DNA from 3 places in the Micromonospora sp. NPDC005197 genome. Region 1 is predicted to be linked to each of the others. Evidence: riboswitches for the same ligand, from Rfam matches in the RefSeq annotation. Region 1 holds a riboswitch; each other region holds the start of a gene.

Region 1 (9,820 bases):
AGGTCCGCGAGCAGTAGCGCCGATACCCGTCAGAGGGTGAGCTGCCAGTTGTTCCAGGCGTCCACCGGGCGGAAGCCAAGCTGCTCGTTGATGGCCACCATGTAGCTGTTGCTGGCCGCGTTCCAGGTGTCGATGACGCGTACCGCCGGCTCGTGGGTGAGCAGGTGGTGCAGGTTCTCCGCCTTGGCGATCAGGCCCAGGCGGTGCCCACGGTGGGCCGGGTCGACGATGGTGATCTGCTGGAAGGCGTGCCAGTCGGCGGAGGCGCCCACGTCGAGCAGGGTCCAGGCGACCAGCCGACCGGACGTTTCGTGCCGCATCCCGAGGTGGTAGCGCCGCCGGCCCCGGGCGTCCAACGCGCGCTCGTTGCCCCGGATGCGCTCGGCGTCCACCTGCTCCGGTTCCCACTGCACGTCACCCATCGGCGCGTCCATCAACAGCCGGCTGTCCAGGTAGGCGATGTCCGCCACGTACTCCTGCGGCGTGGTGCCCTGCCAGCAGACCGACCCGTAGCCCTCGGCCCGCGGCTTGGCCTCGGCGAGCGCCGCCCGCAGGGCGACCCGGTCGATGTCGGCGATCTCCAGCCGGCGTCGCACCTCGGCCAGGGCGGACTGCGCGCCGGTCGAGGCGGCGAACGCGTCGCCCGCCCCGGAACGGGCCGCACCGCCGGGCAGCGCGCGGACGGTCATCGCGACCACCCGCTTGCGGCCGTGCTGGCGCAGCAGACGCACCCCGTACTCGTGCAGTGCCCGGCCGACGCCGCGCCGCCGCAGCTCGGGACGCACCGTCAGCTCGGCGGTGGCGTTGTCGGTGTTGTCGAGCTGCGGCAGGTCGAGCTGGAGGTACCCGGCCGGCACACCGTCCAGCCGGGCCAGCGCCCAGAGCGATCGGGTGCCGGGTGCCGGCGTGTGGAACAGCGCGTCGAAGCGACGCCAGCAGAAGGGCGGGAAGTCCGGAAGGTCGACCTCGTTGGCCGCCACCCCGACCCGGTACGCCTCGTCGACCGCGGCCCGGTCGGCGCCGTCGAACGACGTGATGGTGATGCTCATGCCGGGGAGCCTGACAGGCGGAAAAGCGATGGGGCCAGCGAATTATTCGCTGGCCCCATCGGACGTGGTCGGGAGGGACACTCGCACAACGCCTCCGGCGTTGGGTCGCAAGAACTTCAAAAGTCTCCGGCGAAATGCCCTCCCGCACGGAGCATCTTGCGCCGTCCGGTTCCTGCCGTCAAGTCCAGACCGGCGGGTTTTCCATACTCACAGCTAAAACCCAGTTACTGGCCGGTGGGCCCGGCGCGGCCCCAGAGTCAGCCGAGGAGGCCGGCGTCGCGGGCGGCGCGAAGGCTGGGCTTGATGTGGTGGGTCGGGCCGACCTGACTGGCCACCGCGTCGATGGTCTTCAGGCCCTCGCCGGTGTTGAACACGACCGTCTCGGCCGTCGGGTCGAGCCGCCCGGACTCGATCAGCTTGCGCAGCACCGCCGCGGTCACCCCGCCCGCCGTCTCGGCGAAGACGCCTGTGGTGCGTGCGAGCTGGCGGATGCCGGCGCGGATCTCGTCGTCGTCGGCGTACTCCATCCAACCGCCGGTGCGGCGGACCGCCTCCAGGGCGTAGAGGCCGGCGGCCGGGTCGCCGATGTTGAGCGACTTGGCGATGCCGGTGGGCTTGACCGGGGTGATCGTGTCCGTGTCGGCGTGCAGCGCGGCGGCGATCGGGTTGCAGCCGGCCGACTGGGCCCCGAAGACCTTCCAGCCGCCGGCCGGCGCCTCGACCAGGCCGATCTCGACCAGCTCGGAGAACGCCTTGTCAATCTTGGTGAGCAGCTCACCGCTGGCCATCGGGATGACCACCTGGGCCGGGATACGCCAGCCGAGCTGCTCGGCCACCTCGTAGCCGAGGGTCTTGGAGCCCTCCGCGTAGTACGGCCGGACGTTCACGTTGACGAACGCCGTGTCCTCGAATTCGTCGGTCTCCACAAGCTCACCGCAGAGCCGGTTGACGTCGTCGTACGACCCGTCGATGGCGACCAGTTCGCCGCCGTACACGGCGGTGGTGATGACCTTGCCCTGCTCCAGGTCACTGGGGATGAAGACCACCGAGGGCACACCGGCGCGGGCGGCGTGCGCGGCCACCGAGTTGGCCAGGTTGCCGGTCGACGCGCAGGCGAACCGGGTGAAGCCGAGTGCCTTCGCGGCGGTCAGCGCCACCGAGACGACCCGGTCCTTGAACGAGTGGGTCGGGTTGGCGCTGTCGTCCTTGACCCACAGCGGTGCGGTGATGCCCAGCTCGGCGGCAAGGTGCGGGGCCGCCACCAGCGGGGTCAGCCCCGGGTCGAGGGTGACCCGGGTGGCCGGGTCCTGGCCGGCGGGCAGCAGCGCGGCGTACCGCCAGATGTTCTTCGGGCCCGCCTCGATCTGCTCCCGGGTGACCGTGGCCAGGGCCGCGAGGTCGTAGTCCACTTCCAGGGGGCCGAAACACTCGTAGCAGGCGTGCTGGGCGGCGAGCGGGTAGCGGGCCGAACAGGCGCGACAGACCAGGGCGCGGGCGGGGCTGGCGGAGGTGTCGATGCCGGGGGCGGCGAGCGTCGACGTCATGTCGAGAGTCCTCTCATCTTTCCCCGCATCGCACGGTGCGGCGGGGACGGAATTGGCACCTGCCCCGCGGGTCGCTCAGCGGTGAGCGCGCGGGGTGGTTGCCGGGGCGTCGTCGGGCCGTATCCCTCAGCCCCTCTGGATGAGGTATGCAGTTGTGCCGTCGAGTCTAGGCAACGTTGCCTGTCGCCTCCACCGGGTATCCCAGGGAGTGGGTCAGCGAGCGGCCACCGCCACCGGGTCGACCACCGCGGCCGGGTCGGTGACCGCGGTGGGTCGCGGCAGGGACGACGACCGGGTCCGTGCCCTGGTGGCGAGGTTCGCGGCGACCAGGGCGGCGATGGTGATCGCGGCGCCGACCAGCTCGATCGCCTCCGGCCGGTAGCCGCGGACGATCTGCACGACGAAGGTGGTCACCGGGACCAGGTTCATGAACAGGGCGGCGTTGGCGGCGCCCAGCCGCTGCACGCCGGTGTTCCACGCCAGCACCGCGACGACGGCGGCGACGATCACGGCGTACGCCAACTGTGGGGTGATCGCCACGAGGTCGGCGGCGGCCGGCGCGTGCTGCCACCCGACGGCGTCGGCGCCGATGCTCGCGGCCAGCATGGCGGCCGTGCCGGCGAGCGCGGTCAGCGTGGTGAAGCGCAGCGGCGACCAGGCGCCGAACCGGCTGGCGCCGTGGGTGTAGATGCCCCAGCCGAGCACCGCGCCGATCATCATGAGCCCGCCGAGACCGAACTGGCCGAACCCGACAAGGCTCCCGCGGGTGATCACCAGGCCGACTCCGAGGAGCGCCACCAGGGAGAGTGCCAGCAGGAGCGGCTTCGGTCGTACGCCGTCCCGGGCCCACCGGACCAGCTGGGTGATGACCGGCGTGGTGGCCACGAAGAGGGAGATCTGCTGCGGGGCGGCGTGTTCGAGCGCCAGGTTGGTGAGCAGGTTGAAGCCGGCGAAGCCGACGACGCCGAGCACCACCACCTCGACTCCCCGACCGCCGAGCCGCAGCGCCGCGGGGCCCTCGCGGAACAGCAGGATGGCGACCAGGATGACTGTGGCGAACAGGTAGCGGGCGGTGGTCAGGTTGAGCGGATCGACCCGGCTCAGCGCGCTGGCCAGGATCGGGAACATCGCGCCCCAGGCGAGCACGGCGAGCAGCGGATAGGCGGCGGCGCGGGATCGCATCGGCAGCTCCCTTGTTCGAGTATTTTCGAACCAACGACACCGACCATAGGGTGTTGTTCGAGAGTTGTCGAACAAGGGTTACACTGGTCACATGGAGCCGCACGAACCCGACCTGACCGCCGTACCGGTCACCGCCGTGCTGGCCGCACTCGCCGACGACGTGCGGCTACAGATCGTGCGGGCGCTCGCCGAGGGTGGCGAGGCCGCGTGCGGCAGCTTCGACTTCGGCGTCTCGAAGGCGACCCGCAGTCACCACCTCAAGGTGCTGCGCGAGGCCGGCCTGACCCGGACCCGTGCCGCCGGCACGAGCCGCCTGGTCCGACTGCGCCGCGACGAGGTGGACAAGCTCTACCCCGGCCTGCTGGACGCGGTCCTCGCGCCTCGCCCTCCGGCCTGACCCCTTTACGCACGCGTCGCCGAAGCCGACTCGCCGAGGCTCCGGCGACGCAGTGCGCGGGTGCGGTCAGGCGTTCACCGGGCTGGGGTCCGCCATCGATGGCGTCGGGGCGTCGGCGCGTCGCCGGAAGAGCAACGCGTCGAGTGCCCAGGGCCCGGAGCCGAGCGTGGCGACCAGCAGGAACGACCAGCAGAAGAGGGCTGCCAGCTCACCGCCGTTGCGCAGCGGCAGCAGACCGTCCGGCTGGTGCACGACGAAGTAGGCGTACGCCATCGAGCCGGACGCGAGAAGCGCGGCGGGTCGGGTGAAGAGCCCGACCAGCACCAGCGCGCCGCAGATGAGCTGAATCAGGGCGGCCCACCAGCCCGGCCAGGTGCCGAGCGGTACCGCCTTGCCGGTCATCGGGTTGCCGCCGAACAACCCGAAGACCGAGGAGAGGCCGTGCAGCGTGAACAGCAGTCCGATCACGATGCGGAACAGGGACAGGGTCGGCCCGCCGAGCCGAGAGACGTTCATGGAGACCTCCATCGAAGGGAACAGATCTCTTCCATGGTGGGACCTCAAGGTATCGATGTTAATAAATTCCTTGCTAGTGGGAAGGTCCTCGGCGGAAGCACCTGGAGCCCGAGGGTCGGAGTGGGGCTTTACCTACATGCCCCAAACCTGCCAACCATCGGCGCACTGGGAGCGCTCCCGAGCCCTCAACGTACAGCCTGACCAGATATCCGTGCACCCTGTCGAGCTGCCCCAGCGTGGAGCAGGCGGCTGCTATCGGTCCGGCGAAATGTCAAGTTGCCGACTCGACCCGATAGGCGGGACTGCGGCAGCTCGCAAATGTCGGATAGTGTCCGGTCCGACACGGGGCGCGAGATCGCTTCGCATCGAAGGTCGAGGGCGTGCATGGCGAGCATCGAGGAAGTCAAGGCGGCGCTTGCACAGGCCGCCGAGCAGGGCAACGTCACCCAGCAGCAGATCCGCGCCGCAGTCGAGGCCACCGAGCAGACCTTGGCGCGGCTGCGGGCTGTGGCCGCCGGCACCGGACACCCCGCGCTAGCCGAGGCGATCGCCCGAGCCGAGCAGAGCAAGCAACGCCTCGTGGAGGCGATGACGCTGCTTCAGGGCAGCTCGCAGGCCGCCCGAAACTACATGGGCGTCCTCGGCTAACGGGCTTGGTTGCGCTTCGGCTACTGCTTGACTATAGGGAGAAGGCGTGAGTCGACAGACGTCCCGGCTGATGACGGCGGACAACCTCGGCGCACTGCTGTCGCCCCTTGCCGCCGCGACGACCGTTGGCCGAATCACCTGGACGACGAAGAGTCACGCGACCCGCGCGGGGATCATCCGGGTCGACACCTCGATCGCCGCTCTGGCCCCCTGTCGGCTCAGAATGCTAGTGAACTACCTGAAGCCGAGCGAGCCGCAGGTCCAGTACCTCGCCGGTGACGGCCGGACGGCATTCTCGGCTCGCCGGCTCTGCGTCAACACCCCGCACCGCCCGTTCGCCGGCACCCACAAGCATCGGGTTGAACCGGGCGGCGGTGAGGAGGGCGCCTACGAGCCCGACGACATCCCCGTCGTTCCGCTGCAACCACGGGTGTCACCCGGCACGTACCGTGCGATCCTGGAATCATTCGCTGCGGAATGCTTCGTCGCAATCGGGGCCGACTTTGCCTGGTCAGAGCCGTGGGAGGGATGATCGTGGACGCTAGGACGGTCATCGGCGCGGTGTTGCGAGCCACCAATGACAACACGGTCGCCCATCCGTACGGCGATGGACTGCTGGTCGACCTGCCCCTGTCCTACTGTGACGGCGATGGCGTACGGGTCCTGGTCGAGCCGATGGGCACCGGTTTCCGGGTGAGCGACCGGGCCACTGCGGCCACCATGCTGGCGATGGCCGGGGTGAACATCTCCGCCGGCCGCGCGGCCGAGGCATTCGCCGAGATCACCCGCGGCAGCGGCCTGAACGGCGTCAACGCTGTGCCGGGTGAGCTGGCCACCTTCGGAGCTGCCGATGATGTGGGCCGACTGATCCTCAACGTGGCGCAGGCGTCACTACGTGCCGATCAACTGCGGTGGCTCGCTCCCCGTCAGGCCGGCATGCGCTTCGTCGACCGGGTCACCGATCGGGTCATGCACTGGGCGGGCCGCACTCGCAACCTCCAGCGTGACGCTCCGATCCCGCTTGGTTCCGGACGCAGTCGCCAGGTGACCGTCCGAGTAGCTAACGACGGCAAGGCGGCATACGTGCAGGCGCTCAGTCTGCGGGACCCCGACCAGGCTGCCGAGCACTGCTACCACGTCTTCGGTCTGTCGACGATTGCCAAGGAAAGCAGGATCGCCGCCCTCGCCGGCTCTAAACGAGACTGGCCAGCGGCCATCGTCGCCGAGTTGCAGACGGTCAGCGATGTGGAGTTCTTCGACGACCCGTTCAGCCTTGAGCGGCAACTCGACAAAGTCGTTCCGCCCCCACAGCCCGCTCTGCGGGGCTGACTGCTACTGCGTCCTCAGTCCCGTGACGCGAGTTGAGCTGCCTCTGAAAGCAGCGCCTCTAGCTCGGCGTCGGCAAGATCTTCTTCAGTGAAGATCTTCTGGACCGTCGCCGCCTGGATCCGTCCGATCATTTCGGGGCTGACCGTGTAGTCAAGCGAGGGGTCGATGGTTGCCAGGATCAACGACTCGGCGTCGTCGGGTCGGATCTCAGGGCCGCCCTCGTATTGGGCCCGCAGGTCTGCGACAAACTTGATCACTCCGGCCCGGTCTGCGGTCTCGCCAAATCGTCGATCGACCGCCACAAAGAACAGAGCGGCAAGGAACCTGGGGAAGCCGTCCCAGCCCTCGGCATCGAGCCGGGTGCCGACGGACTCGTTAGCAGCGTAGTCGCCCTGAATCATCGTCCGGACGTAATCGATCAGGTCAGGCTTGATCATCGCTGTCCCGTCTCCTCGCTCGTCGAGTGCGGCCATAGTTCCACATCGCCTTGGCGATCACCGCCACGGCACCGGCCGCCATCACCAGCGCCGTCACGGGGTTGTCGATTTGGGGAGACGCTTGAGCTGGTCCGGGCGAGGCCGTGCCAGTGCTCGATCCGCCGCCATTGTCCTGCCTCAGGAACTTGTAGAACTGCTTTGCGCCACTCTCACTCTTCTTCAAAGCGTCTTCGCTGTCGTCCGCCTTCTGGACCTGCCGTCGCCACAGCGTGTCGGCTTTGCTGCCGCGGGCTTCGGCCTCGGTGACCAGACGCTCGCCGGAGGGCGTGGAGGCGTCGACGGACGGGTCGACTGGTGCGGCCCCGGGGGCGATGACGTTTACGTAGGCGGTGATGTGCCGGGCGGCATCGGCCAGCAGCCGCGCGTAGCGACCGGCTTTGTCCCTGGCGACCTCGGCATCTGCGGCAGCAGCCGCCAGCCGTTGATTGGTGCCACCTCGGCGAGCCTCGGCTAAATGCGCGAGCGCTTGTTCGGCGTCCGCCCGCGCACGCGACGCTGTCACCGCAGCGCTGTCGAGGCTTGCTCGTATCGCCACGAGCTGCGCGACCACCTCGCCTATGCTGGTCATCCGAGCTGCGAGCGGTAGTCGCCTACTTTCTCGGCAACGGCATCGAAGCGGCGGCGAGTCGGTTCTACCTCAGCCTGGGCGGAACGGAGCGCACTGTGGGTGCGGGTCACCTCGGCATGCTGACTGCCTCGGAGGACTCGGGCCGCCTCACTGGTCGCTGATTCGGCCTCAGCAATCGCCCGATCGAGGGTTCGGCGTCCTTGGCGGGCCGACTCGATGGCAGCACCAAGGGTTGCTTTCAGCTCGGCAATGCTCATCGGGCAACCCGTCCTCGGTTGAAGTACACCTGGTGACGGTATCGAGTATCGACACGTATCGCAGTCCCGAGCTGAGGGCTAGTCAGCCACGAAGACGCCCAGCCCTTGGTGGCCGTACAAACTCACCGGTCTCGATCAGGATCGTGATGGCTTGCCGGACAGTGGACTGGCTGCCGACGTTGTACAGGTCCGCCAACTCCTTGGTCGAGGGCAGTTTGTGCCCAGGCGGCCACTTGCCGTCGGCGATACGCCTCCTGATGTCGGCGATGATCCGCCGGTAGTGCGGCTCGAACTTCCGTGGTGAGGGCATGCGAGGTACTCCTGGCTAGGCATCCCAACGTCGAAGGACAAGCTCAAGGCTCACCTGCGCACGATCCGGCCGTCACGACGTGCCAGGGTTCTGCTCCTTGACGAACACCCCGCGCCCTGGCGCGCCGACCACGACGCCACGGTCACGCAGGAGCGCCACAGCGCGCGCAGCGGTCGAGAACGACACCGAGTAGAGGTCACCGATCTGCGTGTACGACGGCAGCTTGGCACCCGGCTGGTATTCGCCAGACTCGATGCGAGCGGTGATGTCCGCAGCGATGTCGACGTAGCTCAGCGGGATTGCGGGCATGAGTGGTCCTCCCGGGTTGGCAGCCCCATCTGATCACGCCGCGCGACTCGCCCTCAAGAACATGGTTGACCTATGTCACTAAGTGCAATACCGTTTTTATGAGCCGCCCGGGTTGGCACCAGGGCTGGTTCACCCTCCGGGCAGCCCCGGAATCGAGCTGGGGCAGCGCGCATGGCGGTTCAGGTGTCCCCCATCTGGGCTGGTTGCCGCGCTGCCCCGGCACCCCGACGACCCACGAGGAGGCCCAAACGATGACCGTGACCGAGGCGAGTGCCGCCTGGGAGGTCGAGCAGGTGGCCGGCGAGCTGCACGAGACGTACCTCGCGGTGGCTGCCGCGACAGTCCTGTTGGAGCGGACCAGCGTGGGCTGCGCCCACCCGGCGATCCGGCACGCGCGGCGTCGCGGAGACGACGCGCTCGACCTGGCCGGCGATGCGCAACGGCAGCTCAGCGACGGTGTGAGTCGGCTGCGCACTGCGGCCGGCCAGCCCAGCATCGGGGACCTGGTCGAGGTGCTGGACACCGCCCGCGACCAGTTCAGTGCCGCCGCCGCGCGAGTCGGTCAGCTTCCGGCGCGGATCACCACAGTTCGGCAGCAGCTCGCCGACGCCGGCCAGCCCGACCTGGCCGCCGAGGCGGCGAGCGGGCAGTGGTCCCGGGCCGCCGAACAGCTCGACCTGATGGCCGAGAGCCTGACGGCGGCCGTGGAGGCACTGACGTCGTACACCGAAGGGTTGTCCGGAGCGACCACCTGAAGCCGGCCCGGGGCGGGTGCCGGGCTCCGGCCGGCGCGGGTCCGGACTCCCGCCGGCCGCCCCCGCCCGCCTCGGCGCCACCGCAGCGAAGGGGAAACCATGACGGAGTACGAGGTACCGCCCCGCTGGATCGTGCATCTGCCCACGACGCTGACCAGCGTGGAGGGCGCGCGGGCGCTGGCCGAGGCGCTGCGCGGCTCGCTCGGTCACGTCACCGTCATCGACTTCGGGGAGACGACGCTGAGCGAGGAGGACCGCCAGTTCGTGCGTACCCGGGTCTGGTGCGACCACTTTCTCCCTGGCGGCGGTCGCTGCGCCCTGCCGGCGGACCATGCCGGCGGGTCGTGTCGGGCCGACCGCGGCAGCCCGTGAAAACATGCTCGGATGAGTCCCGAGAGTCGCCGCCGGAAGCGCGCCAAGCCCAGTCGGTCGGGCCAGCAGGTCCTGCTGCGGGCCAGT
Region 2 (9,820 bases), on a different contig from region 1:
AGCACCCCGAGCGCGGCCGCCGCCAACAGCGCGAGCGTTGTCTCCAGGAGCCCGCCGAGCGCGCCCAGCCAGGCCCACGGCAGCAGCAGCGCCAACCCGGCGGCGACCGCGAGCAGCGGCACCGGCCCGGGCCGGCGCGATCCACGCTGCCCCCCGACCGGATCCGGGCCCTCGACGGCCGGCGATGCGGCGTCGACGCTCGACTCCGTGCTTTCGGCGGCCCGAGCGGGGGCGGCGTCGCCGTTCGGCGCCGCATCGCCGGTGCGGTCGCTGGCCCCCGACGCGGTGGCGTCGCCGTTCGGCGCCGCACCGCCGGTGCGGTCCCTGGGCCACGACGCGGTGGCGTCGCTGTTCGGCGCCGCACCGCCGGTGCGGTCGCCGGCCCACGACGCGGTGGCGTCGGGAGCGGCGCCGACGTCCGAGCCGGACGATCGTCGCGCCGACCAGGCCACGGTGAGCGCGCTGAGCGATGCGGCGGCGGCCAGCGCGGCGAGGTACGCCTCGTGGTGTACGGGCGGCACGATGCGCAGCAGCGTGAGCACGCCGAGGGTGAGCGCGGCGGCCAACCACACCCGCCCGGTGGCCCGGACCGTGGTCGAGCGGGGCAGTACGGCCAGCAGCAGGGCGGGCGTGCCCACCAGCACGACGGTGACCAGGCCGAGCACCGGCCAGAGCCAACCCAGCCGGTCCCGTCCGAAGCCGAGCAGCACCTGATCGGTGAGCCAGCCACCGGTCTGGGTGGCCACCGTGACCGCGACGATCCAGCAGCCGACGAACACGGCCGCGACCACCGGCCACGGGGAGCTGCGGTGGCCGAGCCCGGGATGCGCAGGTTGACCATGCATCCGGAAACCCTACGACCAGCCCGAGCAGTCTCGAATCGAAGAACCGCGCAGATCTTGGACAGTTTCCGTCAGCCGCTGACGGAAACTGTCCAAGGTCTGCGGGCGGTCGACGTGAATCGGAGGCGAGGCGGGGCGGGCGGCGAATGTCGACACGCTTCCGTGGCGGTTACGGTGGATGGGTGCGTGACCCCAACATCTCCCGATCCGTCGCCGGTCAGCTCTCGCCGGTCCGCCGTACGGCCGACCTGCGCCGACTCCGCGCCGAGCGCTTCGACGTGCTGGTCATCGGGGGCGGGGTGACCGGTGCGGGCGCCGCCCTGGACGCGGCGTCCCGAGGCCTGAAGGTGGCCCTGGTCGAGGCGCGCGATTTCGCCTCGGGCACGTCGAGCCGATCCAGCAAGCTCATCCACGGTGGGCTGCGCTACCTGGAGCAGTTGGAGTTCCACCTGGTCCACGAGGCGCTGACCGAGCGGGGCCTGCTGGCGACCCGGCTCGCGCCGCACCTGGTCCGCCCGGTGCCGTTCCTGGTGCCGCTGCCGGCCGGCCGGGGCCTGCGGGACCTGCCCGCCCGGATCTTCCGCCGCTCGTACTACGGCGCGGGCGTGGCCACGTACGACGCCTTCGCCGGTCTCTTCGGCGGTGGTCGGGGCATGCCGCTGCACCGGCACCTGACCCGGGAGGGGGCCCGGCGGATCTTCCCGAGCCTGCGGGCCGACGCGCTGGCCGGGGCGATCCGCTACTACGACGGGCAGGTCGACGACGCCCGGCTGGTCGTCACCCTGGCCCGCACCGCGGCGAGCCTCGGCGCAACCGTGGTCAGCAGCACCCGTGCCGTCGGGCTGATCCGGCAGGCGCGGGAGGTCACCGGCGTACGGGTCCGTGACCTGGAGGCGCCGGCCGGGTCCCCGGACGCCGAGTTCGAGGTGCAGGCCCGCACGGTCATCGCCGCCACCGGTGTGTGGAGCGACGACATGTCCCGGATGCTCAACGACGTGGGCCTGCGGCCCGGCGTCCGGGTGCGCGCCTCGAAGGGGGTGCACCTGGTGGTGCCCCGCTCGGCGATCACCGGCGAGACGGGGCTCATCCTGCGGACGGCACGGTCGGTGCTCTTCGTCATCCCGTGGGGCGGGCACTGGATCATCGGCACCACGGACACCGACTGGCGCCTGGACAGATCGCACCCGGCGGCCTCGGCCAGCGACATCGACTATCTGTTGGAGCAGGTCAACACCGTGCTGGACCGGCCGTTGACCACCGCCGACATCGAGGGCGTCTACGCCGGGCTGCGGCCGTTGCTGGCCGGTGAGGCCGACTCCACGTCGAAGCTCTCCCGCGAGCACGCCGTGTTCGAGCCGATGCTCGGGCTGCTGCTGGTGGCCGGCGGCAAGTACACGACGTACCGGGTGATGGCGTCCGACGTGGTCGACCGGGCCGTACGCCGGTTGGGTGGCGCCCGCGCGTCGCGTACCGCCGACCTGCCGCTGCTCGGCGCGGACGGCTACCCGGCGATGTGGCGCGACCGGGCCGACCTGGCCCGCCGGCACGGCGTGCCGGTGGGCGTGGTGGAGCACCTGCTGGAGCGGTACGGCACCCTCACGCTCGACCTGCTGGCGCTGATCGACGTCGATCCGCTGCTGGCGTCCCCGCTGGCCGGTGCTCCCGAATACCTGGCGGCGGAGGTCGCCTACGCGGCGCGGGCCGAGGGCGCGCTGCACCTGGAGGACGTGCTGACCCGACGGACCCGGATCTCCTTCGAGACCAGCCACCGTGGCCTGGAGTCGGCCGAGCACACCGCCGAGCTGATGGGTGCGGTGCTCGGGTGGGACGCGGCGAGGAGCGCCCGCGAGGTCGAGCACTACCGCGCGCGGGTGGAGGCGGAGCGGCAGTCCCAACTGATGCCGGACGACGCCGGGGCGGACGCGGCCAGACTCGGCGTACCGGACGTACGGGGTTACGCGGCGGATCGGGGTGACGACGACCAGGCGGAGCTGCGCCCCACGTCACGATGACCGAAAAGTGACGTTACCGAGTGGTAACTATCGATACCGGCCCGGATGGTGGTTTCGAACGCTACCTACGGTGGGGTAGGTTTCCGCGCGTGCTGTACCGCGCGCGCCCCCGTCTCCTCACCCCGCTGCTTGCCCTGGTGCTCGCCGTCGCCCTGGCCGGGTGTTCGCTCTTCGGCCGCGATGACGCCGAGACGCCGGTCGCCCAACCGCCGGCCGGCTCGGCGGCCGGTGTGCCGGCACCCGAGATCCCGACGACGGTCGCCGCGGGCCAGGTCAGCCTGATCCAACGGCTCGGCGCCGACGCCCCGCTGCGCACGTTGAGCGTCGAGCGGGACGGCTCGTGGCAGTGCCTCGACTGTGCCGGCGACGGAGTCACCTCCCGGGGCAGGCTGGCCGCGGAGCAGACCGAACGCCTTCAGGTGCTGCTCGCCGACCCCCGGCTCGCCGAGGAGACCGACCAGGTCCGGCGGTACCGGACCACCTGTATCGACGCGCTGACGTCCAGCCTGCTCACCTCGTCCGGGCTGATCACCTCGCAGGACTGCCCGGGTGAGGAACGCCCGGCGGTGGCGGGGGAGATCCTGTTGCTGCTCACCCAGGCGACGCCGGCCGAGGTCAAGGGCTGAAGCAGCCCCTCAGAGCACCTTGCCCGGGTTGAGCAGGCCGGCCGGGTCCAGCGCCGCCTTGATGGCCTGGTGCACCCGGACGCCGACCGGGCCGATCTCGGCTGCCAGCCAGTCCCGCTTGAGCAGCCCCACCCCGTGCTCGCCGGTGCAGGTGCCGCCCAGGTCGAGACCGAGCCGCATGATCTCGTCGAACGCCCGCCGGCCCCGCTCAACGCTCGCCGGGTCGGCGCGGTCGACGACGATGTTCGGGTGCATGTTGCCGTCCCCGGCGTGCCCCACCACACCGATCGGCACGTCGCAGTCCGCCGCGATCCGGGCCACCCCGTCCAGCAGCGCGGCGAGCGCGCCCCGCGGCACCGCCACGTCGTCGATCACCAGGCCACCGCTGCCACCGGGGTGGGTGTCGGCGGCGAACTTCTCCATCGCCGGGTGGGCGAGGCGGCGAGCCTGCAACAACGCCGCCGCCTCCACCGCGTCGGTGGCCGCGTAGACCTCCTCGGCGCCGGCCGCTTCGCACACCTGCGCCAGGGCCGCCAGGTCGTCGCCCGCCCGGCTGCCGGTGTCGGCGGCGGCCAGCAACAGGGCCTGCGCGTCGGTCCGCAGCCCCATCGGCTGGTACGCCTCGATCGCCCGCAGGTGGGTCTGATCCAGCAGTTCCAGCATGCTGGGCGTGAGGCCCCGCGCGGCGATCTGGGCCACCGCCGTGCCGGCCGCCGCCGTGGAGCCGAAGACCGCCACCAGGGTCAGCGAGTCGGCCGGGGCCGGCCGCAGCGCCACGGTCACCTCGGTGATCACCCCGAGGGTGCCCTCCGAGCCGACGAAGAGCCGCGTCAGGTCGTAGCCGGCCACCCCCTTGGCGGTACGCCGCCCGGTGCGCAGCACCTCGCCGGAGGCGAGCACCACCTCCAGGCCGAGCACGTACTCGGTCGTCACGCCGTACTTCACGCAGCACATGCCGCCGGCGTTGGTGGCCACGTTGCCGCCGATCGTGGACGACTCCCAGGAGCCGGGGTCCGGCGGGTACCAGAGACCCTGCTTGGCGACCGCCGCGGCGAGCGCGGCGTTGACCACGCCGGGCTGGACCACCGCGATACGGCCCACCGGGTCGATCTCCCGGATCTCGTCCATCGCGACGGTGCTGATCACCACCGCACCGTCCACCGCGTTCGCCGCGCCGGCCAGCCCGGTCCGCGCGCCCTGCGGCACCACCGGTACGCCGTGCCGGGCCGCCGCCCGAATCACCGCCACCACCTGCTCCGTGCTGCGCGGGCGGGTCACCACGAGGGGGACGCCGGCGGCGCAGAGGTCGGCCTCGTCGCGCTGGTGCAGGCGTAGCAGGTCCGGGTCGGTGAGCACGGCGTTCTCGCCCAGGGCGGCGCGCAGGTCGTCGAGGAGTCCGGTGGGGGCCATGCCGCCGAGGCTAGGTCGCCGACCACCGATCATCAACGCGGGCTAGCTTGGGCACCATGCTCTACCTGGACCAGCCGGCCTGGCCGTGGCGCGGTCGACTCTGGTCGCACCTGATCAGCGACGTCTCCTACGCCGAGTTGCACGCCTTCGCCGAGGCGCTGGGCGCACCCCGGCGCGGCTTCGACCGGGACCACTACGACATTCCGGCCGACCGGTTCGCGGCGGCGGTGTGGCTCGGGGCCCGGGTGGTGCCGAGCCGGGAACTCGTCCGGTTGCTGCGCGACGCCGGACTGCGTCGCCCGAAGCACCTGGTCACGCCGGGATCGTCGGCGGCCCGGTGAGTGCGGCCAGTTCACGGCGCAGGTTGTCGCGGGCCCGCTGCTCCCACCGGTCGGCGAGCGGCGGCAGCCGGAACAGCGCGGGCAGCGCCAGCAGCCCGGTGAGCACGGTGGCCCGTCCAGCTCGGAAGGCCGACTCGGGCACGTGCGCGTACTCCCGCCTGATCGCCGCCGCGTAGCGGTCGTAGGCGGCCGGCGGCCCGGCCAGCACGGCGAGGTCCGCGTCGCAGAGCAGGGCGCCGTTCCGGTCGCGGGGCGCCACGGCGTGCCCGGCGGTGAGCAGGACCAGCCGGCGCACCTCGGCCACCGCGGGCGCCGGCACTCCGAGCCCGGTGAGCAGGTTCCCGGCCAGCGCGGCGCTGTCCCGTTCGTTGGTGTCGCCCGGGGCCCGCGGGTCGTAGACCGCGTCGTGGCACCAGGCGGCCAACCGGACCAGGTCGGGCCGGTCAGCCAGCGCGGCGTGCCGGTCCACCACATCGAGGACGACGCTCAGGTGCGCCACCGTGTGGTAGTGCCGGTGCGGCTCCCGCCACCGGGCGAGCAGCTCCTCCCCGGCCCGGGTGGAGCGCTCGTCGGGTCCCGCCCCGGCGTCGCGGGCCGCCGCCCGCCACCGGTCCAGCAGATCGGCCACCGCCCGAGTCTGCCGCATCCGTGCGCCGCAGGCGGGCGGGAGGATTCAGGGGGCCCGCCACGGGTAGTCGCGCCCATGGCGGTGGCCCGGGACAGAAGACCTCCGATGGTGCGGCGTACCCCGCTGCGTGAGGGCCTGGTGGACGTCGACGGGGCGCGCATCGCCGAGGCCACCGAGCAACTGCGGCACCGCGGCCGGGCCACCCTGCACGACCGGCTGCACCGGGTGCGGATGGCGGGTGGGTTGGCCGTCCAGGCCGGGTTGGCGGCCGGTCTGGCGTACCTCATCTCGCACAAGGTGCTCGGCAATCCGCAACCGGTCTTCGCGCCGATCTCCGCGGTCGGCACGCTTGCCGCGTCGGTCGGGCAGCGGTTCCGCCGGACCGTTGAGCTGATCGTCGGGGTGGGCGTCGGGGTGTTCGTCGGCGACCTCCTGATCTATTTCCTCGGCACCGGCGCGTGGCAGCTCGGCCTGGTGGTCACGGTGGCGATCCTGCTCACCATCTTCGCCGGGGCGAGCGTGGCCATCGTCATCCAGGCGGCGGCCACGGCGGTGCTGATCGTGACGTTGAGCCCGTCCACCCAGAACCTGGAGATCCCGCGCTTCGTCGACGCGTTTCTCGGCGGCGGCATCGCGTTGCTGGTGACGGCGGTCCTGTTGCCGCTGAACCCGCTCCGGGTGATCAACCGGGCGGCCCGCCCGGCGCTGGACCTGCTCGCCGCCCAGCTCGACGCCACCGCCGACGGGCTGCGCGACCGGGACCGGGCCGGCATCCAGCGGGCGCTGGAGCGGCTGCGCAACAACAAGGACGAGCTGGCCACCCTGGGCGAGGCGATCGAGGGCGCGAAGGAGACGGCCACCCTGTCGCCGGCCCGCTGGCACCGCCGCGGCGAGCTGATCCACTACGCGGAGGCGGCCGACCCGATCGACCGCGCGATGCGCAACAGCGGCACGCTGATCCGCCGGTCCGTCACCCTGATCGAGGACGACGAGCCGGTGCCGGACCCGATGCCGGACGCGATCCGCCACCTCGCCGAGTCGGTCCGGCTGCTCAAGCACGAGTTCGCGGCGGGCGAGGAGCCGCAGAAGGCACGGGAGCGCTCGCTGCGGGCCGTCAGCGAGGCCGGCCGGGCGTACGGGGCGGGAGTCGGCTTCTCCGGCAGTGTCGTGATCGCCCAGATCCGGACCACGGCGAGTGACCTGCTGGTGGCCTCCGGTGTCGAGCAGGAGGAGGCGAACCGGTGGATCCGGACGGCCTTCGGGGAGCAGGAACGGCCGGTCGGCGAACCGGCCGAGCCGGGCGAGGCGCCGAAGCCACCCACCGCCCCGCCCGTCGGCTGAGCGCGAGCAGCAGGCGCACGGTCCGGGCCTCAGCCCCGCTCGACTCAGCTCAGCTCGGCGAGCGCGGCGAGCAGCCGGTCGACCTGGGCCGTGGTGCTGCCGATGAGCACACCCGCGCCGAACGGGGCGTACAGCTTGTGGCCGGAGACGGCCAGGTAGTCCACGTCGAGCGTGTGCAGGTCGACCGGGGCGTGCGGCGCGAGCTGTGCGGCGTCGAGGACGATCCGGGCGTTGTGCCGGTGGGCCACCCGGGCCAGCTCGGCGACCGGCCACAGCTCCCCGGTCACGTTGCTCGCCCCGGTCACGGCGACCAGCACCGGCAGCGCGGGGTTGCTGTCGCGGCGCAGCTCGGTGAGGGCGGCGGCGAGAGCGCGTACCGCCCCGGCCGGGTCGGCGGGTACCGACAGGCGCACCGAGCCGCGGGGCCAGGGCAGCAGGTTGGCGTGGTGCTCGCCCGCGAAGGTGACGACTGTCGTGCCGACGGGCAGCGCCCGGGCCAGCAGGTTGAGAGCGTCTGTGGTGTTCCGAGTGAAGATCACGTGGTCGTCGGCGCGGGCGCCGAAAAAGTCGCCGACCGTCTGCCGGGCCCGCTCGTAGGCCAGGGTGCAGCGCCGCGACAGCGCTCCCGCGCCGCGGTGCACGCTGGCGTACCAGGGAAGCAGTTCGGTCACCGCGTCGGCCGCGGCCCGCGCGCACGGCGCGGTGGCCGCGTAGTCGAGGTTGATCTCGCCGGGTACGCCGAGCACGTCGAGCGGCGCCAACGGGCTGGGCGCGACGGTGGGCAGGGCGGGCAGCGAGGGTACGAGGGTGACGGACACGCCGGAACCTCCGGGGTCAGGGACCCCGGGTGCGGTGTCGGGACGGGGTCCGCGCTTGCCCAGCACGCCGATCGGGCTGGGCCCGGTCATCACCCGGGGCACCCCACCGCGAACTCGACGAGGGTTGCCGGCCAGCAAGCCGGGGCTTCACGCTGGCGCTCGTGACCTGCCGGCAGCATAGCGGCTGTGGATGCGACCGGACCAGCCGGCGGGGGATGGCTACGCTGACCGCATGGCCGACACCCCGCCCGGTGCACCCCTGCCGTCGCCGCCCACGCCCGCCGATCCGGCTGTCGTCGCGGCGCCCCGGATGCCGCCGCGCCGACTGGTTTGGCTGCGGTTCCTGGTGCTGGCCGGGGTGGTGCTGTTCATCGCGGCGTGCGCGGTCTTCATGGTCATCACCCTCGGCCAGTCGCTGGGCCTCGACGCGCTGCTCATCGGGGTGGTCGCCGCGATCCTGCCGGTGCCGGTGCTGGTCGCCTGCTTCCTCTGGCTCGACCGGTACGAGCCGGAACCGCTGAAATACCTGATCTTCTGCTTCGCCTGGGGCGCGTTCGTCTCCACCGCCGCCTCGCTGAAGGTGAACGAGTTCGCCGCCGGGCGGTTCGCCGACTGGGGGCTGCCGGAGGCGCTGACCGGCGTGCTGGTGGCGCCGTTCATCGAGGAGCTGACCAAGGCCCTCGGTCCGATCCTGCTGCTGGTGTTCCGGCGTCGGGAGTGGTCCGGCATCACCGACGGCCTGGTCTACTGCGGGCTCTCCGCGGTCGGCTTCGCGATGGTGGAGAACATCCTCTACCTGGGCGGGTACGGCTATGCGGCTGGCGCCGACCGGTACGGCCCGGCGACCGGCACCCAGCAGGTGATCGCCATCTTCATCGTGCGGATCCTCCTGTTCGGGTTCGCCCATCCGCTCTTCACCTCGATGACAGGTGTCGGGCTCGGTGTCGCCTCGCGCACGGCCGACCGGCGGGTCCGCGTGCTCGCCCCCATCGCCGGCCTGCTGCTGGCGATGATGCTGCACGGCACGTGGAACCTGCTGCCGACGTTGACCCAGGCCACCGGCGAAGCGGTGATCATGCTGTACGGCTTCCTGGGCCTGATGGTGCCGGTGTTCTTCGGCACGGTCGGGCTGGCCGTGTGGCTGCGCGCCTGGGAGGGGCGGCTCACCGAGCGGACCCTGCCCGACTACGTGCGCGCCGGCTGGCTGAGCCCGCCCGAGGTGGCCGCCCTGAGCAGCCTGGGCCGCCGGCACGCGGCCCGCAGCTGGGCACGCCGGGTCGCCGGCGACGCCGGGGTGCGGGCGATGCGCGGGTACCAGCTCGCCGCGACGCGGCTGGCCCTGCTGCGCGACGGGACGCTTCGTGGTCTGGACCGTAAGCCCGCCGACCGGGAGCGGGCGGTTGCCGAGGAACGGCAACTGCTGGAGGCCATCACCGCGCACCGGTCGTTCTTCGTGGGGCGTGACCCGCAGGCGCCGGTGGGTGTCTGGGACGGCAGCCGCTACCACCTGCGCTTCCCGGACGGTACGCAGCGGCCGGTGGAAGCGCCCGACGAGCCGGTCGTGCCGATCCCGGTGGTGCTCGCCCCGCCGCCGCCCCCCATGGGCTACGCGCCGCCCGGTTGGCACGGCCTGCGCCCCCCGGCGCCGTGGCCGCCCGGTCACTCCTGACGGGCGCTGGCGGGGGTCAGGTCATCAGGGTGGTGAGGAAGTCACCGAGCCCCTGCGCCATCGCCATCAGCGCGGCTCCGATCCCCTTGAACATCTGCGCGGCCCCGTCCGGCCGGAACGCCATGAAGTAGAT
Region 3 (9,820 bases), on a different contig from region 1:
CGCTTCGAGGCGGCCGTCGGCGAGGCGGGACGGCTGCTGGGCGGGGAACTGCCCGCGCCGGCCCTGACCGCGCTGGACGCGGCGCTCGGGCTGTGGCAGGGTCCCGCGTACGCGGACTGCGCGGGCGCCCTCTGGGCCGTCGCGGAGATCAACCGGTTGAACGAGCTGCGGATGCTCGCCGTCGAGCGGCGCGCCGAGGCGCTGCTCGCGCTGGGTCGTCCGGACGAGGCCGCCGCCGACCTGCCAGCCCACCTCGCCAGCCATCCGCTGCGGGAGGACGCCTGGCGGCTGCTCGCGCTGGCCCGGTACCGCGCCGGCCGGCAGGGCGAGGCGCTGGCCGCGTTGCGCGAGGCCCGCGACGTCCTGGTGGCTGAGCTGGGTCTGGACCCGGGGCCCGAGCTGCGCCGGCTGGAGGCCGACATCCTGGCTCAGGCGCCACACCTGACCCAGGCCCCCGCCGTGGCCGTGGCCGTGGCAGACCGTGCCGGACCCGTTCGGGAGGGTGGGTCCGCAGCGGCGCCGCAGCGACCGTTCGTCGGGCGGGACGCGGAGCTGGAGCGGCTGCGGCACGCGGGCCAGGTCGCCGCCCGGTCCGGCCGGCCCACGCTCGCCCTGCTCAGTGGGGAGCCGGGCGCCGGCAAGACCGCCCTGGCCGAGGCGCTGACCCGGCAGCTCGCCACCGAGGGCTGGACCACTGCCTGGGGCCGCAGTCCCGAGTACGAGGGCGCCCCGGCCGCCTGGCCGTGGACCCAGATCACCGACACGCTCACCGAGCCGTCCGGGTCGGGCGGGCCGGCGGGACCGAGCGAGCTGTCGGGGTCGGGCGAGCCGCTGGACGGCGGTGGGACGGCCGGGACCGGTGGCGCGGGCGACCCCGCCGTGGCCCGGTTCCGTCGGCACCGCGCGGTGGCGTCGTTGGTCTCCGCCGTCGCCGACCGGGGGCCCCTCCTGCTGGTCCTGGACGACCTGCACCGCGCCGACGGCGACACGCTGGATCTGCTCACCGCCCTGCTCGCCGGGCCGCAGCAGGCCACCGGGCCGGTGCTGGTCCTGGGCACCTACCGGGCCACCGAGATCAACCCGGAGCTGACCGCCGCCCTGGCCCGCGCCGCCGGGCTCGAACCGGTGCGCGTATACCTCGGCGGCCTGTCTCCCGAGGCGACCGGCGAGCTGGCCCGCGCCCTCGTCGGAGGGGACCTGGACCCGCCCACCGTCGGGCTGATCCATCACCGCAGCGGCGGCAACCCGTTCTTCGTCCGGGAGCTGGCCCAGTTGTACGCCGGTGCGGGCGGCGCGGCGCTGGCGGCGGTGCCGCCCGGGGTGCGTGATGTCATCCGGCACCGCCTCGCCCAGTTGCCCGCACCGACCCGTACCGTGCTGCGGCAGGCGGCGATGCTCGGCCGGGACGTCGACCCCGCGGTGCTCGGCGCGCTGACCGGCGACCCGGCGGCGCTGCTGGACGCCGTGGACCGCGCGTTGCAGGCCGGGTTCCTGACCGAGCGGGAGCCCGACGGGCGACTGCGGTTCACCCACATCCTGGTCCGCGACACGCTCTACGCGGACCTGTCCGCGGCGCGTCGCGCGGCCTGGCACGCCGCCGTCGCCGAGGCGTTGCGGCGGCGCCAGCCCGTCGACCCCGCCACGCTCGCCCACCACCTGCTGCGTGCCGGCGGCCCGGCAGCCGCCCACCAGGCCGCGGGCTACGCCCGTACCGCCGCCGAACAGGCCGAACGCGCCGGCAACCCGCACGAGGCGGCCCGGCTGTGGGCGCAGGTCATCGACGCGTACGACCGGGCCGGGGGGACCGAGCGGCGCGAGCGGTTGAGCGCGGTGCTGGGTCTGGGGCGGGGGCTGGCGGTGACGGGCCGGTTGGCCGAGGCACGGACGTACCGCGCCGAGGCGATCGCCGACGCCGAGGCGGTCGGTGACCCCCGGCTGACGGCGGAGGTGCTGGCCGGTTTCGACGTGCCCGCCATCTGGACCCGCAACGACGACGACCTGCTCTCCGCGCGGATCGTCGGCGCCGCCGAGAACGCCCTGACCGGCCTCGGCCCGACCGGCTCGGCGCAGCGCAGCCGGCTGCTGAGCACGCTCGCGCTGGAGCTGCGCGGCACCACCGGTGACCGTGGCCGCCGGGCCGCCGCCGAGGCCGAGCGGATCGCCCGGACCGTCGCCGACCCCGGGTTGCTGGCCTTCGCGCTGAATGCGCGGTTCATGCACGCCTTCCACCGCGTCGGGCTGGCCGCCGAGCGGGCCCGGATCGGCGCGGAGCTGATCGACCTGGCCACTGCGCGCCAATTGGTGACCTTCGAGGTGCTGGGTCACCTCATCCTGGTCCAGTCGGGCTGCGCGCGAGCCGACCGGGCCGGCGCGGACGAGCACGCCCGTGCCGCCGACCGCCTCGCCCAGCGGTACGAGTTGCCGCTGGTCGGGGTCTTCACCGGCTGGTACGCCGCGCTGCGCCGGGCGTTGGGCGGCGACCGGGAGGCGGCGGCGACCGCGTACCGGGCGGCCGCCGAACCGCTCCCCGCCGACGCCATGCCGGGTCTGGCCCACGGACTGCTGCCCCTCGCCCTGCTCGGCCTGCGCCTGGCCGAGGCCGTCAGCGCCGACCCGCTGGCGCACGCGCCGACAGGTGCGCGCCGAACGGGCTACGACCAGCCGGTGTCCGGGTCGGCCGGCCAGCGGCCGATCCCCGGGCCGGACGACGAGGACTGGGCGGGCCTGGACTGGGGGCCGCACGAGCCGTGGGTCCGCCCGCTGCTGGTCGCGGCCGAGGGGGACCTCGGCGCCGCCCGAGCGGCCCTGCGGGTCCTCCCGGACGGGCCGCACGACCTGCTGCGGGAGGTGCGGCTGTGCCTCACCGCGCGGGCCGCCCTCGCCGTCGGCGACCGGCCCACCATGGAGCGCGTCGCCGCCGCGCTCCGGCCGGCCGCCGGCGAACTGGCCGCCGGCAGCGGGGTGCTCACCGTCGGCCCGGTGGCCGGGCACCTCGCCGACCTGGCCACCGCCCTGGGCCACGACGAGGAAGCCGCCGTGCACCGTCGTACCGCCCGCCTGCTCACCGCCCGCCTGCTCACCGCGCGCGTCCGCACCGCCGATCCGGCCTGACCCGGCCGGGGGCGCGTCCCCCGCGCTCGGACGCCCGGCGACTTGCCCGTTCCTGTGGAACCGGCAACCGGGGTGCGATCAGATGGAACAACCCGGCGTTCGTCGTCGGCCGGGGATCGAGGGGGTACGCCGTGCAGGTGCTCGTCCTGATCGTGGTGGTGGGCGTCACCGTCCTGGTCGGCACCACCCTCGGCGGCCGGTACCGGGTGGCGCCGCCGGTGCTGCTCATCGGGTTCGGGGTGCTGCTCGGGCTGGTGCCGCCGCTGTCCGAGGTGACCCTGGAGCCGGACCTGGTGCTGCTGATCTTCCTGCCCGCGATCCTCTACCGGGAGAGCCTCACCATCAGCCTGCGCGAGATCCGGGCCAACCTGCCGGTGATCGGGCTGCTCGCCGTGGTGCTCGTGGTGCTCACCATGGTCACGGTGTCCCTGACCGCGCAGGCGCTCGGCGTGCACCCGGCAGCCGCCTGGGTGCTGGGCGCGGTCCTCGCGCCGACCGACGCCGCAGCGGTCACCGGCCTGGCCAAGCGGCTGCCCCGGAAGCTGCTCACCACTCTGCACGCGGAGAGTCTGATCAACGACGGCACCGCCCTGGTGATCTTCGGGGTGACCGTGGGTCTGCTCACCCAGAGCGAGAAGCCGGGGGTGCTGGGCATCGGCGAGGAGTTCGTCGGGGCGGGCGTCGGCGGGGTGGTCGCCGGTCTGCTGGTGGGCGCCGCCGTGGTGCTGATCCGCAAGCGGCTCGACGACCCGCTGCGCGAGGGGGCGCTGAGCGTGCTGACACCGTTCGGCGCGTTCCTGCTCGCCGACTCGGTGCACGCCAGCGGTGTGCTGGCCGTCGTGGTCGCCGGCCTGGTGCTGGCGTACGCCGGTCCGCGGGTGATCCGCGCCCGGTCCCGGGTGCTGGCGTACGCGTTCTGGGACCTGTCCACGTTCCTCATCAACGGCGGGCTGTTCGTGCTGCTCGGCACGCAGATCCCCCGGGCGGTGAAGGACATCTCCAGCACCTCGCCGGGCCGGGCCCTGGCGATCGTGCTGGTGGTCACCCCGGTCGTCGTCGCCACCCGGCTGCTGTTCCTCTACCTGACGGCGGAGTCGGCGAAGCTGCGCCGCCGGATGCTGGACGAGGACCAGTCGGCGTCCAACTGGCGGGTGGGGATCGTGGCCGGCTGGTCCGGTTTCCGGGGCGCAGTGTCGCTCGCCGCCGCGCTGGCCGTCCCGACGATGACGGCCGCCGGTAAACCGGTGGCCGAACGCGACCTGATCATCTTCGTCACCGCGCTGGTCATCGTCGTGATCATGCTTGTGCAGGGCACCACCCTGCCGCTGGTGGTGCGCTGGGCGGGGCTGACCGGCGACCCCGAACGCGTCGACGAGGCCCGGCAGGCCCGCCTGCGCGCCACCCAGGCCGGCCTGGACGCGCTGCCGCAGGTCGCCGCCGAGGTCGGCGTCGAGGGGGAGGCGGTACGTCGACTACAGGCCGAGTACCAGCGGCACCTGGAGGACGTCAACGACAGCGGTGGGCGTACCGCCGAGGAACGCCGGCTGGACCGCCGACTGCGCCTCGGCGTCCTGGCCCACAAGCGGCGGGAGCTGACCCGGCTGCGCGACAACCGGGAGATCGACGACCTGGTGCTCCAGGAGCTTCAGGCCGCCCTGGACAACGAGGAGATCCGGCTGCTGGGGCGGGGACCCAACGAGTGAACACCCGCCGGTGCGGCCCGGTCCGGGCCTGACGGATTGGTGACACCGCCCGCCACGCGTGCGGGACATTCGGCCACGTCGTCGGCGGGTACGGTAAGAACCGGTTCGGCGTCCGTCGATGTGTTCGGTCCGCGAGGGGGTGCCCATGACCACCGGAGGGAGCGAGGCCGACCTGCGGGCGGTCACCGAGCGGGAGTTCCTCGACGAGCTGGTGGCGGTCACCCGCGAACGCGTCGCCACCGAGTTCCTCTACCTGATGGCGCAGGACGACGCCGTCATCGGCGTCCAGTGGGAGCAGCCCGGCGTGGACCACCTCCGCCGCTACCGGGTGCGTGACGCCTGCCCGCACTGCGTCGTCCTCGCGGGGGTGTTGGCGCTGGCGCCGATGCTGCCGCTGGACGTGCTGCGCGCCGGGCGCACCCGAGGGCAGTACGAGACGGTGCTGCGCACCGGCCGGCTGCCCCACCTGGCGTTCGCCCGTCCGGCCGGTCCGCCCGGCGCGAGCTGGCTGGGGGACTGCCACGCGGTCGACGGTGACCCGCACTCCGCCGCCGACTGCCCGAGGCACGCCGTGGCCTCGCCCACCGGCGACCCGCTGGAGCTGCGCCTCGGGTCGCTGCCCCGGGCCGTCCGGGAGCTGTACCCGCACGACGGCGCCGCGACCGCCGACCTGGCGCAGCGGTTGCGGATCGCCCAGGACTGGCGGGCCGACGCGCAGGCGGTGGCGAGCGGCATCCGCGAGGCGGCGGCGACCTGGGCGTTCCTGCGCACCTCCTGCGTGCTGGGCGTGCCGGTGCCCGGCGTCAACGGTCTCGTGCTCACCCTGCCACCGGGCCCGGCCCCGGACGACCGGCCCCTGTCCGAGCTGCACGCCGCGACGGTGCGCGCCGTGCCCACCGGTGGCCCGCTGCCCTACCAGGAGCGGGCCTGCCTGCTGCCGGAGCCGGCGTCGGGAACGCACCGCATGCCGACGTACGCCGGCGCAATGGACCTGACCGCCGCGGCGCCGGTGCGTACGCTGCGGCTGCCGTCGCCCCGCCGGCCGCTGAGCACCACCGGCCGGGGCGTGCTGCTGCTCTACGAGGCCCGGCACGCCATGGGCCGGCACGTCGCGAGCGCTCCGGTGCGCGACGCCGCGTACTGGGATTCCGAAGCGGCGTTGAACGTCTTCGAGTTCACTCTGCTGGAGCGGGTCGCCGGGCGGCACTACCAGGAGGCGGTGGCCGCCTACCTTCAGGCGCTGCGCCGGGAGGGCGACCTGCTCACCCGCCCGCACAAGGTGCTCGACCGGCGCCGGCGCAAGGCGCTCTCGCTGGCGTTCGGCGGGCTGGACGACGAGGAGCTGCACCTGTGGGCGTCGGTCGCGTACCGCAACGCCATCCTGGAGCTGCTCGGCGACCTGAAGGCGTTCGCGGTGCACCTGCGCCTCCAGGCCGGCTGAGCGGTCGTCTCAGAGCACCTGGGCGAGGAAGCGGCGGAGCCGGGGATGCTCGGCGCCCTCGAAGATCCTCTCCGGCGGGCCGGCCTCCAGCACCACACCCCGGTCCATGAAGGCGACGGTGTCGGCGACGTGCCGGGCGAAGCCCATCTCGTGGGTGACCACCACCATCGTCATTCCGGCGGCGGACAGGTCGGCCATCACCCCGAGCACCCCCTTGACCAGTTCCGGGTCGAGCGCCGAGGTGGCCTCGTCGAAGAGCATCACCTCGGGCCGCAGCGCCAGCGCCCGGGCGATCGCCACCCGCTGCTGCTGACCACCGGAGAGCTGCGCCGGCCGGGCATCGGCCTTGCCGGCGAGCCCCACCAGCTCCAACTGGGCGCGGGCGACGGCCACCGCCTCGTCCTCGCCGAGCTTGCGCAGCCGGCGCAGCGCCAGGGTGACGTTGCGCAGCACGCTCATGTGCGGGAAGAGGTTGAACTGCTGGAAGACCATGCCCACCCGCTGGCGCAGCGCGTCCGGATCGTCGCGCAGGACGCTGCGCCCGTCCAGCAGCACGTCGCCGCGGTCGGGCTCGATGAGCCGGTTGAGGGTACGCAGCAGAGTGGACTTGCCCGACCCGGACGGCCCGATCACGCAGGCGGTCCCACCGCGCTGCACGGTCAGGTCGACGCCGCGCAGCACGCGGTTCGGCCCGAAGGCCAGGTGGACGTCGCGCGCCTGGAGGCTGACCGAGGTGGTGGTCGCGGTGGTGGTCATCGCCGGTCTCCTTCCGGGGCCCCGGTCAGCGCCGGGTCGTCCTCGTCCTCGTCGTCGGCGGGTGCGGTGGCCGGCCGGCCGTGGCGCAACCGCCGGTCGATCGCGTTCACGACGTGCGTCAGCGGGACGGTCAACGCCAGGTAGAAGAGTCCGGCGAGCAGCAACGCGGACTCGTTGCCGGTGGTGGCCGCATAGTCCTGCCCGATGCGGAACAGCTCCCGCTGGCTGGCCACCAGGCCGAGGAAGTAGACCAGGCTGGAGTCCTTGATCAGCGCGATGAGCTGGTTGACCCAGGCGGGCAGCACCCGCCGGATGCCCTGCGGGATGATCACCAGCCGCATCGCGTCGGCCCAGGAGAAGCCGAGTGCCCGCGCGCCCTCCAACTGGGCCGCCTCCACCGACTGGATGCCGGAGCGGAAGATCTCCCCGATGTACGCCGCCGCGATCAGCGACAGCGCGAGGATGCCCAGCGGGTACGGGTCCGGTCCCCAGACCTGCATGCCGAGCGGTGCCAGCCCGACGCCGATCAGCAGGATCGTCGCCGCGGCCGGCAGCCCTCGGAAGACGTCGGTGTAGACGCGCGCCGGCCAGCGCAGCCACCGGCTGCGGGAGATGCCGGCCACGGCCAGCAGCAGGCCGAACACCGTGCCGAGCAGGGCGGCGGAGACCGCCAGGATCAGCGTGTTGGGCAGCCCGACGGTCAGCATCTCGGGCAGCGCCTCGCGCATCGCGTCGGCGTCGAAGAAGGTCTCCCACAAGGTGCTCAACGGATCCATCGGTCGCCTCTCCTACCGCCCCGCTCGCTCGTCACCGGTTCAGGACGCGGCCGACGCCGACGCCGACGGCGCGGCGGACGCCGACGGCGCCGCCACGGTGCCGCTGCCCGGGGTGAAGTCCGCCGGGATCGGGCGGCCCGGGTAGTACTGGGCCTGCAACCGGCTCCAGGTGCCGTCGGCGATCACCTCGTCGAGGCCCTTGTTCAGCGCCTCGCGCAGCTTGTCGCTGCCCTTGGCCACGGCGTACGCGGTCGGTGCCGGGCTGAGCTGCTTGGCCGCCACGGTGATCTTGCCGTTGCTGTCGGCGGCCGACTTCTCGCCGATCTCCGCCGGGGCGATCCACGCGTCGGCGGTGCCCGCCTTGAGCTGGTTGAGCGCGCCGTTGTAGTCCGGCACCCGCACCGGGTCGAGCTGCTTGCCGGTGGCGTAGTCGTCCTGGACGGTGCCCTGCACCACCACGACCCGCTTGCCGGCGAGCTGGTCGAACCCGGTGATCGGCGAGCCGGCCGGCACGTCCAGCCCGAAGTAGCCGAAGTCGTAGCCGTTGCCGAAGTCGACTGTCTTCTTCCGCGCCTCGGTGATCGTGATCGAGGAGCTGCCGACGTCGAACTTGTGGTTGTTGACCTGGGAGAGCAGCGCGGAGAAGTCGGTGCCGACGAACTCGACCTTCAGGCCGAGCTTGCCGGCGACCGCGGTCAGCAGGTCGTTGTCGAAGCCGGTGAACTTACCGTCCTTGAGGTACACGTTCGGTGGGGCGTCGGTCAGCGTGCCGGCACGCAGCACGCCGGCCTGCGCCAGGCCGTACGGGTTGCCAGCGGTGTCGTTCGAGGCGTCGTCGGTGCCGCAGGCGGTCAGCGCGCCGGCAACCACAAGGGCCGCCCCAACGGCAACGGCACGGCTCAAGCCAGAAGAAAATCGCACGGGTGTCTCCAAAAGGGTGCGTCGACCCGGTCGATCGTGAAGTTGTTGCCCCGACACGCCGGTCGGGCGGGCAACAACGTCATGATCGACGCGAGGGTGGGTGGGCGTGGTGCGCCCGGGGGAGGGGAGGGAGGGGAGGGGTTAGCGCGTGGGGTGGTGGTTACACGCCGCGCTGCACATTCGCATCAGGTCCACGTGGCGACGCCGGGTCAGGGGCGGCGTGAGCCGACCGGCCGGTGGCGTGGGGCTGAGGATGCGCATACGGTCTCCCGGGTCTGTTGCTGACCTGGGTGCCAGGCCACGCTTGCGCCGGCGTCCTGCCGGTGCCTGGTCTTCACCCGGGGCACCCCACCGCGGAGGAGGGTTGCCGGCCAGCGAGCCGGGGCTTCGCGCTGGCACTCATGACCTGCGGCGAGGCTAGCAGCTCCCACCGGTGGATCGTCCAGCCGTTATGACCACGCTCACCACCGGCGACGGTTCGACCGGCAGGTCAACCGGTGTGCACGTGCGGCCGGCGGCGCGGGTCGGGCTCCTGGCGACGCAGGATCTCCCGGGTGACCGAGGCGATGGCGCCCTGCCCGAACGCCAGGTAGCGCAGGAGGTTGCGACCCGGGCCACCCTCGCTCCATTCGAAGTAGATGTGTGGGCGTCGCCTGCTCCGGTCGCGGATCTCCAACAGCAGGGCGGCGAGCGCGGTGGGCACCGAGGAGCCGGTCAGGCTGAGCACCGGGTAGCTGTCGTGCGCCACGCTGCCGCGCACCGGCAGCTCGGTCTCGAAGTCCGACGGGTCGGTGACGTGGACCTCGACGAAGATGACGTCGCTGTCGTCGGGGAAGTCGTTGTCCGCCATGGTCTGTGCCAGCTTGGCGCGGTATTCGGCCGGGTCGCGGCGGTCCGGCTCGTGCGCGATGAGGCGGATCCGACGGGTGGCACGCTCGTCGATCATCCGGGCGGCGACCGGATCCAGCTCGACGTGGTCGACTCGCACCTCGTAGGCCCGTACGAGCCGGGACAGCACCGACACCAGGATCATCCCGCCGATGAAACAGGCGGCGATCTTGACGCCGTCGGGGCGTTCCACGACGTTCGCCAGGGTGGTGTAGACGAAGATC

Evidence for each region. A riboswitch is a leader RNA that binds a small molecule or an ion and turns the genes downstream of it on or off. The one in region 1 is predicted to bind S-adenosylmethionine.
Region 2: linked by a shared signal. The riboswitch ahead of ABZU46_RS24750 (aminotransferase class V-fold PLP-dependent enzyme) and the one ahead of thrC (threonine synthase) in region 1 are both predicted to bind S-adenosylmethionine.
Region 3: linked by a shared signal. The riboswitch ahead of ABZU46_RS04565 (ABC transporter substrate-binding protein) and the one ahead of thrC (threonine synthase) in region 1 are both predicted to bind S-adenosylmethionine.

What each region holds. Positions count from the first base shown of each region.
Region 1 covers NZ_JBEXHY010000038.1:1,886-11,705, forward strand. The annotation lists gene ABZU46_RS15270 (GNAT family N-acetyltransferase) at 30-1,049, opposite strand; gene thrC (threonine synthase) at 1,307-2,593, opposite strand; SAM riboswitch class I at 2,604-2,739, opposite strand; gene ABZU46_RS15280 (DMT family transporter) at 2,807-3,775, opposite strand; gene ABZU46_RS15285 (metalloregulator ArsR/SmtB family transcription factor) at 3,867-4,172, shown strand; gene ABZU46_RS15290 (DoxX family protein) at 4,239-4,688, opposite strand; gene ABZU46_RS15295 (hypothetical protein) at 5,073-5,336, shown strand; gene ABZU46_RS15300 (hypothetical protein) at 5,407-5,868, shown strand; gene ABZU46_RS15305 (hypothetical protein) at 5,871-6,665, shown strand; gene ABZU46_RS15310 (hypothetical protein) at 6,680-7,102, opposite strand; gene ABZU46_RS15315 (hypothetical protein) at 7,089-7,712, opposite strand; gene ABZU46_RS15320 (GntR family transcriptional regulator) at 8,070-8,297, opposite strand; gene ABZU46_RS15325 (winged helix-turn-helix domain-containing protein) at 8,370-8,606, opposite strand; gene ABZU46_RS15330 (hypothetical protein) at 8,858-9,361, shown strand; gene ABZU46_RS15335 (hypothetical protein) at 9,461-9,733, shown strand; gene ABZU46_RS15340 (plasmid pRiA4b ORF-3 family protein) at 9,746-9,820, shown strand, end outside.
Region 2 covers NZ_JBEXHY010000101.1:7,781-17,600, forward strand. The annotation lists gene ABZU46_RS24715 (S8 family serine peptidase) at 1-845, opposite strand, end outside; gene ABZU46_RS24720 (glycerol-3-phosphate dehydrogenase/oxidase) at 1,040-2,854, shown strand; gene ABZU46_RS24725 (hypothetical protein) at 2,944-3,480, shown strand; gene ABZU46_RS24730 (FAD-linked oxidase C-terminal domain-containing protein) at 3,490-4,890, opposite strand; gene ABZU46_RS24735 (DUF4031 domain-containing protein) at 4,947-5,231, shown strand; gene ABZU46_RS24740 (metal-dependent phosphohydrolase) at 5,203-5,859, opposite strand; gene ABZU46_RS24745 (FUSC family protein) at 5,965-7,200, shown strand; gene ABZU46_RS24750 (aminotransferase class V-fold PLP-dependent enzyme) at 7,245-7,985, opposite strand; SAM riboswitch class IV at 8,065-8,185, opposite strand; gene ABZU46_RS24755 (PrsW family intramembrane metalloprotease) at 8,209-9,687, shown strand; gene ABZU46_RS24760 (hypothetical protein) at 9,704-9,820, opposite strand, start outside.
Region 3 covers NZ_JBEXHY010000006.1:73,556-83,375, forward strand. The annotation lists gene ABZU46_RS04540 (BTAD domain-containing putative transcriptional regulator) at 1-3,111, shown strand, start outside; gene ABZU46_RS04545 (Na+/H+ antiporter) at 3,243-4,814, shown strand; gene ABZU46_RS04550 (hypothetical protein) at 4,960-6,255, shown strand; gene ABZU46_RS04555 (amino acid ABC transporter ATP-binding protein) at 6,265-7,011, opposite strand; gene ABZU46_RS04560 (amino acid ABC transporter permease) at 7,008-7,787, opposite strand; gene ABZU46_RS04565 (ABC transporter substrate-binding protein) at 7,827-8,657, opposite strand; SAM riboswitch class IV at 9,004-9,115, opposite strand; gene ABZU46_RS04570 (amino acid transporter) at 9,199-9,820, opposite strand, start outside.